4 regions of the Blautia sp. MCC270 genome follow, and region 2 is predicted to be linked to each of the others. Evidence: predicted binding sites of a transcription regulator. Region 2 holds the regulator's gene; each other region holds the start of a gene.

The links. Region 2 encodes Rex, which represses fermentation and respiration genes when NADH is low (regulators of the CRP and FNR family bind a similar motif). Its sites were predicted from a motif close to ATTGTTAANTANTTAACAAT; they were not measured.
Region 1: GPK58_RS00445 (L-lactate dehydrogenase) is a predicted target of Rex. The motif match lies at 1,212-1,231, and genes of this name have one in related genera.
Region 3: GPK58_RS08665 (iron-sulfur cluster assembly scaffold protein) is a predicted target of Rex. The motif match lies at 887-906, and genes of this name have one in related genera.
Region 4: gap (type I glyceraldehyde-3-phosphate dehydrogenase) is a predicted target of Rex. The motif match lies at 1,082-1,101, and genes of this name have one in related genera.

The regions. Positions count from the first base shown of each region.
Region 1 covers NZ_WQQD01000002.1:35,572-37,780, reverse strand. Annotated here, with positions in the region: gene GPK58_RS00450 (FMN-binding protein) at 1-907, shown strand, start outside; gene GPK58_RS00445 (L-lactate dehydrogenase) at 1,254-2,201, shown strand.
Region 2 covers NZ_WQQD01000038.1:17,420-19,628, forward strand. Annotated here, with positions in the region: gene abc-f (ribosomal protection-like ABC-F family protein) at 1-849, opposite strand, end outside; gene GPK58_RS10305 (redox-sensing transcriptional repressor Rex) at 1,064-1,711, shown strand; gene GPK58_RS10310 (NAD(P)H-hydrate dehydratase) at 1,773-2,209, shown strand, end outside.
Region 3 covers NZ_WQQD01000028.1:108,101-110,309, forward strand. Annotated here, with positions in the region: gene GPK58_RS08660 (TraX family protein) at 125-862, opposite strand; gene GPK58_RS08665 (iron-sulfur cluster assembly scaffold protein) at 1,109-1,801, shown strand; gene GPK58_RS08670 (GGGtGRT protein) at 1,842-2,209, shown strand, end outside.
Region 4 covers NZ_WQQD01000004.1:50,340-52,548, reverse strand. Annotated here, with positions in the region: gene GPK58_RS01485 (histidinol-phosphatase HisJ family protein) at 21-839, opposite strand; gene gap (type I glyceraldehyde-3-phosphate dehydrogenase) at 1,145-2,164, shown strand.

The DNA of each region.
Region 1 (2,209 bases), on a different contig from region 2:
GCAGGTCACCCCTACACCTGCAGCAACTGCTTTACCAACTCCGACATCAGCTCCGTCACCTACAAAAAAACCATCTCCTACAAAGAAACCGGAAGATCCGGACAGTCCCCAAAAATATCTGGATGGTAAATATACAGCTTCGGCAAAGGGCTTCAATGGAGACGTGAAAGTAATTGTGACCATCAAGGATGGAGTGATCAAAGCTCTGAAACAGGAAAATACGGACACAAAGCAGTTTTTTGAAAAAGCATGGAGTGTGCTGGAAGAACAGATCATCGGTACAGATTCTGTGGATGATATTGATGCAGTCAGCGGAGCAACCTATTCCTCCAACGGGATTCTGGATGCTGTAAAAAAAGCCCTCAAAGAAGCGGTTAATCCGGAGTATGGAAAGAAACCCACACCAACTCCTACAAAGAAACCGATACCAAAGCCAACAGCCACACCGAAACCTACGGCAACGCCGAAACCAACAGCCACACCGAAGCCAACAGAGACGCCGGCAGCAACCCCGACGCCGGAGCCGGACGACCCGGATGTGACGCCGGTTCCAGAAAAACCCAATGTAACTCCAACACCAGGGACAGATGAGCCGGATGCAACACCGGAGCCAACGGAAGCACCGGAACCGGTGGGAAGGTACAGAGATGGAACGTATACAGGCTCGGCTTTTGGATATGGAGGAAAAACATATCTGACAATTACGATCTCAGGAGGCCAGATCGCATCCATTGAGCAGACAAATCAGGATACACCGGAATTTTTTGATCCTGCATGGAGCACGATCTATTCTCAGATCATGGCAAACCAGTCGGCGGATGGGATCGATACTGTCAGCGGAGCCACCTATTCCTCCGAAGGGATCCTGGACGCTGCACAAAAAGCCCTTGCCCAGGCAAAGAATTAACCGGGTGAACGTTGGAGCAGCTATAAACATCTGAATCTAAGCCAATAATAAGAGGTGAAAGAAACCTCTGGACTTCTTGATTTTTTTGAAGTTCAGAGGTTTTTTGCTAGGTTTCTGAAATTGCTTCTATAAATCGATAAAAAAATAACAGGAATGTATACAGAATAATAGGAAAAATATCAGAAAATATAAGCAGTTTAAATAATTTGAAATGCAAATTAGCGGGGATTAACCTGAGAAATACAATAAAATTTTTATTGCACAGGGCAATGTTTTATGTTATGTTTGAATGTGTGTAATTAAAGTTGTTATTAAAATGACAAACAACGCTGAAAGGAGAACAAATATGAGCAGTAAAATTACGATCATCGGAGCAGGAAGTGTAGGAGCAACTATCGCTTATACCTTATCACAGAGGAGTATTGCATCAGAGATCGTTCTGATCGATATTAACAAAGATAAGGCTGAAGGTGAGGTTATGGATATTGAGCAGGGAACCAGTTTCCGTGAGCCGATCTCCATCGTGGCAGGAGATTACCCGGATGCTGCAGATTCTGACATTGTGATCATCACTTCCGGTATTGCCAGAAAACCGGGACAGACTCGCATCGAGCTGACACAGACCAACGTCAACATTATGAAGAGTATTACTCCGGAGATCGTAAAGGTGGCTCCCAAAGCGCTTTATATTATCGTAAGTAATCCATGTGATGTTATGACTTATGCATTTGCAAAGCTTTCCGGACTGCCGGAAAATCAGATCCTTGGTTCCGGAACCGCCCTGGATACGGCCCGTCTCCGCTGCAGACTTTCTCAGTATTACGGCGTATCTGAGAAAAACATCCACGCCTATGTATTCGGAGAGCATGGAGATACTTCCTTTGTACCGTGGTCCAGAGCCTTTGTTGCAGGTGCGACCCTTGATGAATTTGACAAGATCGTTCATGAGGATCAGAAAGATCTGCAGCCACTTGACAGAGAAGAGGTTCTGGAGTATGTTCATACTTCAGGATCAACAGTGATCGCCAAGAAGGGTGCTACATTTTATGCGGTAGCCGTATCTGTTTGCAGACTTTGCTCGCTTCTTCTTGCAGCATCTGATACAATAGTCAGTGTATCAACCATGCTTCACGGAGAGTACGGTGTTGAAGACGTATGTCTTAGTACCATGGCTTCTATCGGACCGGAAGGTGTAAAACGTATCGTTCGTGTTCCGCTGACCGAGGAGGAGACAGAGAAGCTTCATGCAAGCGCCAATGCTCTGAAGGACGTGATCGCACAGATTGATCTTTGATAAATGTC
Region 2 (2,209 bases):
ACGGTTAAAGGATTTCAGCTTGGCGATAACGGCTTCCTGATGCTTGATATCCCGCTGCTGATTTAAGTATGCCTTGTACTGTGCGTCACGAAGCTGAGCCTTCTTGAGAGCATAGGCAGAATAGTTGCCGCTGTATACGCGGGTCTGTCCGGCTTCAATCTCAATGACCTTGGTGACCACCTTATCCAGAAAATAACGGTCATGGGAGACGATAAAAACAGCTCCCGGATAATTCAGAAGATAAGTTTCCAGCCAGGAGATGCTTTCCATATCCAGGTGATTGGTTGGCTCATCCAGAAGCAGGATATCCGGCTTGGAAAGAAGCATCTTGCCCAGCGCCACACGGGTTTTCTGACCGCCGGAAAGAGTTTCGATCTGCTTGTCATAATCTTCCTCCGTGAAGCCGAGACCCTTTAAGACACCGGTCAGCTCACTTTTGTAAGCGTATCCGTTCTCCAGCTCAAACTGATGGGTCAGGCGGGTATAGGTTTCCATCAGACGGTTCAGCTCATCACCGGTCACGGTGTTCATTTCCTGTTCCATATTGCGGATACGGCGTTCCATATCGATGATGTGCTGCTTGGTGGTAAGAAGCTCCTCGTAGATGGTATGATGTCCGTGGATATCCTGGTACTGGGCAAGATAGCCGATATTTTTATCCCGGGCAAGCACCACGGTACCGGAATCAGCAGAAAGCTCCTGCATGATGATCCGCAGCAGTGTGGTCTTTCCTGCACCGTTGCAGCCGATCAGAGCAGCCTTTTCACGGTCTTCAATGTGAAAGGATGCATCATTTAAAATTACTTTTTCGCCAAAGGCCTTGCATATATTCTGACATGATAAAATCATAAAAACTGTCCTCCTGTATAAAGAATCACCCCTGTTTATGTCTGAACAGGGAAAAATCCTCCACCTATTATAACGGAAACTGCCGGGATTTCAAAGAAAAAATCAATTATTAGAAAAAATATAAAGAAATTTGTACAGAATAGACAACTTTAATTGACAGGAAAATGTCAATTCGTTATAATTAACCTAGTGTAAGGTAAGGAGGAAAACTATCGTGGAGACAAAACAAATCTCGAAAGCGGTGATTAAGCGTCTGCCACGCTATTACCGCTACTTAGGAGAGCTGATGGAAGATAATGTAGAACGTATTTCTTCCAATGAATTAAGTAAAAAGATGCATACCACAGCTTCTCAGATCCGTCAGGATCTTAATAATTTTGGCGGTTTTGGGCAGCAGGGGTATGGCTATAATGTACACTATCTTTATACAGAGATCGGTAAGATCCTGGGACTGGATACCGTTCATCCGATGATCATCCTGGGTGCCGGTAATCTGGGACAGGCACTTGCCAATTATGTGGATTTTGAGAAGCGCGGGTTCAGGCTGGTTGGTATCTTTGACGTAAATCCTGTGCTTGAGGGCATCGCAGTCCGTGGACTTGAGATCCAAATGCTCAGTGAGCTTCCGTTTTTCCTGAGAGAGAATAACGTGGAGATCGCGATTCTGACACTTCCCAAGAATAAAGCCAAGGAAATGGCGGATATTCTGGTGGAGAACGGGATCAAGGCAATCTGGAATTTTGCACATCTCGATCTTGAGACACCGGATGATGTGATCGTAGAGAACGTTCATCTTTCCGAGAGTCTGATGACACTGTCTTATAATCTCAGTAAATACAGGCAGGAACATGTGGATAAGTAAGAATTGTTAAGCTGCCGGAAACGGCAGCTTTCTCTATGACAGAGGGGAGGCAGAAGACAGAATGAAGAAGCTTGTTACCTGCAAAGAAATGAAGGATCTGGACTCCACAACGATCCGTGAGATCGGAGTTCTCTCCGAGGTTCTGATGGAGCGGGCGGCACTGAAGGTGGTAGAGGAAACAGAAAAGTATCTCCAGAAGGACGAAAGGATCCTGGTAGTCTGCGGAAGCGGAAATAATGGCGGTGACGGTATCGCTGTTGCCAGATTGTTCCATCTGAAGGGGATCCGGGTAGAGTTTTATATGGTCGGAAACAAAGATAAAATGACCAGAGAGACCGCTCTTCAGTATAAGATCGCTTCCGGTTATCGTGTCCCGGAGGTGAATAACCCGCAGTGGAGTGAATATACTACTATAGTAGATGCCGTGTTTGGGGTAGGCCTGACGCGTCCGATCGAGGGGCATTATGCTGATATCATCCATGAGATGAACAGTGCGAG
Region 3 (2,209 bases), on a different contig from region 2:
GAAACAGATTCTTCTGGACACGCATTTAGGCTGCACTTTTGAGAGAGTGCAGCTTTTTTTTGATGGGGTGCTGGATGCAACAGTATTGGTCGTGGAAGGATGAACCGACCGGGAGCGGGCGGGATTAAGATAAAAACAAAAGCTGTCGAAGTATGACCAGTCCTATAATATGGACTGGGTAAAACCAGTAAAAGAAATATTTTGCTGATTTTCCGCGGATGAAGCCTCTTTTTCCATTGTACAGGTTAATGGACAGAAAGGCAAAGGAGGCTCTCCATTCATAGTAAAGCCAGCAGCTTCCGAGGATTGCCTGGCCTGGCTTATCGTCTCGCATATAGTACATGATCAGCAGGAAGATATACCCCCGCCATCCATAGTCTGCTTTCAGAAAAATGGAAACAACAAGCAGTCCCAGGATGCAGAGAAGCTGCATCGAAGGTCTGGTCTGGAAATATTCGATGGCACAAAAGGCCAGATATCCGAGGAAAAGCGTAAAAAACACATTTTGTCTTTCGTAACGCAGCGTATTTGTAAACATCAGATTCCACGGAATTTCTGAGAGCAGCGCAAAAAGAAGGAGATTTCTTCCATAGAGGAACCGGCTCCGCGTATGCCGGAAGCCTTCCAGCAGGAGAAAACAGAAGATGGGAAAAGCAGCTCTTCCGATATCGCGGAAAATAAGATATACAGTATATTCTCTGCCGAAAAGTGTAAACAGGATTTTCTGTGCGGGCTGATACATACTGAGCAGCACAGCTCCGATATGATCGACCAGCATGGTGATGACCGCGATCATCTTCAGAGCGCTTCCGCTGAGAATGCGGTATTTTTCTGGAAAAACAGAATCCACAGATGCATTCATGAAAAATATACCTCCAAGGTTAAACTTGCTAATATATTATCACATACATACAGTAGTTGCCAGAAATATTTGACAGTTAGGCATGCAATACTGCCGGAATAACTACCAATATTATGCGTTTTATGGCAAAATTTTATCAAATATGACTGGACGAAACAAAGGTTTTGTGAGAAAATAGCCGTAGGGTGTTATCGAACTTTTTTTCTCAATAACATCGGTCAATCTATACTTGAAAGGAGTTTTAAAATGATTTATTCACGCGAAGTAGAAGAAATGTGTCCAGTGGCACAGGGCGTACATCATGGTGCCGCTCCGATCCCGGAAGAAGCAAAATGGGTTCAGGCAAAAGAAGTAAAGGATATCTCCGGATTTACACACGGTGTTGGCTGGTGTGCTCCGCAGCAGGGTGCTTGTAAGCTTTCCCTTAACGTTAAAGAGGGAATCATCCAGGAGGCACTTGTCGAGACAATCGGATGTTCAGGAATGACTCACTCTGCAGCTATGGCTTCTGAGATCCTTCCAGGACTTACCGTTATGGAGGCACTGAACACAGACCTTGTATGTGATGCAATCAATACAGCTATGAGAGAGCTTTTCCTTCAGATCGTTTACGGACGTTCCCAGTCTGCATTCTCCGAGGACGGACTTGCAGTAGGCGCTGGTCTTGAGGACCTTGGAAAAGGACTTCGTTCTCAGGTTGGTACAATGTATGGAACTCTGAAAAAAGGACCTCGTTACCTTGAGATGGCTGAGGGTTATGTTACAGGTATCGCTCTTGATGAGAACGATGAGATCATCGGATATCAGTTCGTAAGCCTTGGAAAAATGACTGACTTCATTAAGAAAGGTGATGACCCGAACACAGCATGGGAGAAAGCAAAAGGTCAGTACGGCCGTGTTGCAGATGCTGTTAAGATCATCGACCCAAGAAAAGAGTAATTACACTTCGTAAGGTAAAAATATCAGGAGGTTACAGGAAATGGCTTTATTTGAATCATATGAGAGACGAATTGACAAGATCAATTCTGTTTTAAACAGCTATGGAATCGCTTCTATCGAAGAAGCTGAGAAAATCACTAAAGACGCAGGACTGAACGTTTACGATCAGATCAAAGGCATTCAGCCGATCTGCTTCGAGAACGCTTGTTGGGCTTACACAGTAGGTGCAGCTATCGCGATCAAAAAAGGCTGCAGAAGAGCCGCTGACGCAGCAGCAGCTATCGGAGAAGGCCTTCAGGCTTTCTGTATCCCGGGATCCGTTGCAGACACACGTAAAGTAGGTCTTGGACATGGAAACCTTGGAAAGATGCTTCTTGAGGAAGAGACAGACTGCTTCTGCTTCCTTGC
Region 4 (2,209 bases), on a different contig from region 2:
CACCGGAGAGAGAAACAGAGCTACAGCTTATGAAAAACAGGACGGCGGTTTTTAAATACAGCATAATAGGAAAAACCACATTCACGGAGAACATCAGCCGCCTTGTCAAAAGCATAGCCGATCTTATCCGGAGTATGGGCATCTGCACCGATGGTGATGATCTCACCGCCAAGCTCACGGTAACGTCGGATAATATTGACACAGGGATTCGGTTCACCAAGCCCGTAGTGATAACCGCCTGTGTTCAGCTCGATTCCCATATTTTTGCGGATCAATGTCCGCAGGATCTCGTCCAGGATCTCCTTATATCGTCCGTAAGAATACTGACGGTTCTGATTTGGACCATAACGTACTACATAGTCGATATGTCCGTACACATCCATCTCGTCAAAAGCAGCGATATTTTCCAGGATGGATTCAAAATATTCCATGTAGCATGCGGATTCCTTACGGCCCTCAAAATAAGAAGGATAATAAGGATCGTATCCGTGCACCACATGGGAGGAACCAATAACGAAATCAAAGGGAACTTCTTTCAGAAGATCGGAAAAAGATTCTGCAAGCTGAGGCTGAAGTCCAAGCTCGATCCCGAAGTTAACCTGAATCTGGTCTTTAAAAGCATCCGCAAGACTCTCAAGTTTCTGGCGGTATGCAGGGATGTTCAGGGAAAAATCAAGATTTTCCGGAGTATCGGGATAATCCGGATCAAAATGTTCAGTAAAACAGATTCCCGTGAGACCCTGGTCTGCGGCAGTCTGGATCATTTCTTCCATCGGTGTATCGGAATCTGCGGAAAAAGAGGAGTGCATATGGCAGTCCCATAAAATTTTCTGGTCCATTTTGTACCTCCATATTCAAGCCTTTATATTCTGTGACAATGATCGTATCTGCCTGTTATGAATCCGGGAAAGTCAAACTCCCAGCGGGAATATAGATATCCGTTTTGGGAATCAGCAGGACAGAACTTTCTATCAGAGAATTATAGCACATTTTTCAGAAATTTTCTTAATATTTATTTTAATGTTCTTTTTTATAAATAGCTCTTGAATTTTTGTTTGGAATTAGGTACAATATGAAACAGGTTGATGTTTCTTTAACAAAGGAACGATTTAAATCACCATTCAATTCATAGGAGGAATTTATCATGGCAGTAAAAGTTGCAATTAATGGTTTTGGACGTATCGGTCGTCTTGCATTCCGTCAGATGTTTGGAGCAGAAGGATTTGAGATCGTAGCAATCAACGATCTTACATCTCCTAAGATGCTTGCTCACTTATTAAAATATGATTCTACACAGGGAAGATATGCTCTTGCTGATAAAGTAACAGCAGGCGAGGATTCCATCACAGTAGACGGAAAAGAGATCAAAATCTATGCTAAGGCTAACGCTGCAGAGCTTCCATGGGGAGAGATCGGTGTAGACGTAGTTCTTGAGTGCACAGGTTTCTACACATCCAAAGACAAAGCTCAGGCTCATATCGATGCAGGTGCTAAGCACGTAGTTATTTCCGCTCCGGCTGGAAACGACCTTAAGACAATCGTTTACAACGTAAACCATCAGGGTCTTACAAACGAGGACAAGATCATCTCCGCAGCTTCCTGTACAACAAACTGCCTTGCACCAATGGCTAAGGCTCTTAACGATCTTGCACCGATCAAATCCGGTATCATGTGCACAATCCACGCTTACACAGGCGATCAGATGACACTTGACGGACCGCAGAGAAAAGGCGATCTGAGAAGATCCCGTGCAGCTGCAGTTAACATCGTTCCGAACAGCACAGGTGCTGCTAAAGCTATCGGACTTGTTATCCCAGAGCTTAACGGCAAACTTATCGGTTCTGCACAGCGTGTACCTACCCCAACAGGTTCTACAACAATCCTTACAGCAGTAGTTGAAGGAAACGTTACTAAAGAGCAGATCAACGCAGCTATGAAAGCAGCTTCCAATGAGTCCTTCGGATACAACGAGGATGAGATCGTATCCAGCGATATCGTTGGTATGAGATTTGGTTCCCTCTTCGATGCTACTCAGACAATGGTACTTCCACTTGAGAATGGCACAACAGAGGTTCAGGTAGTTTCCTGGTATGACAACGAGAACTCCTACACAAGCCAGATGGTTCGTACAATCAAGCACTTCGGAAAACTTCTGAACGCTTAATTTTCTGCGAACGGGTGTAGAAGAATAGACTCAGAAAGGGTCCGG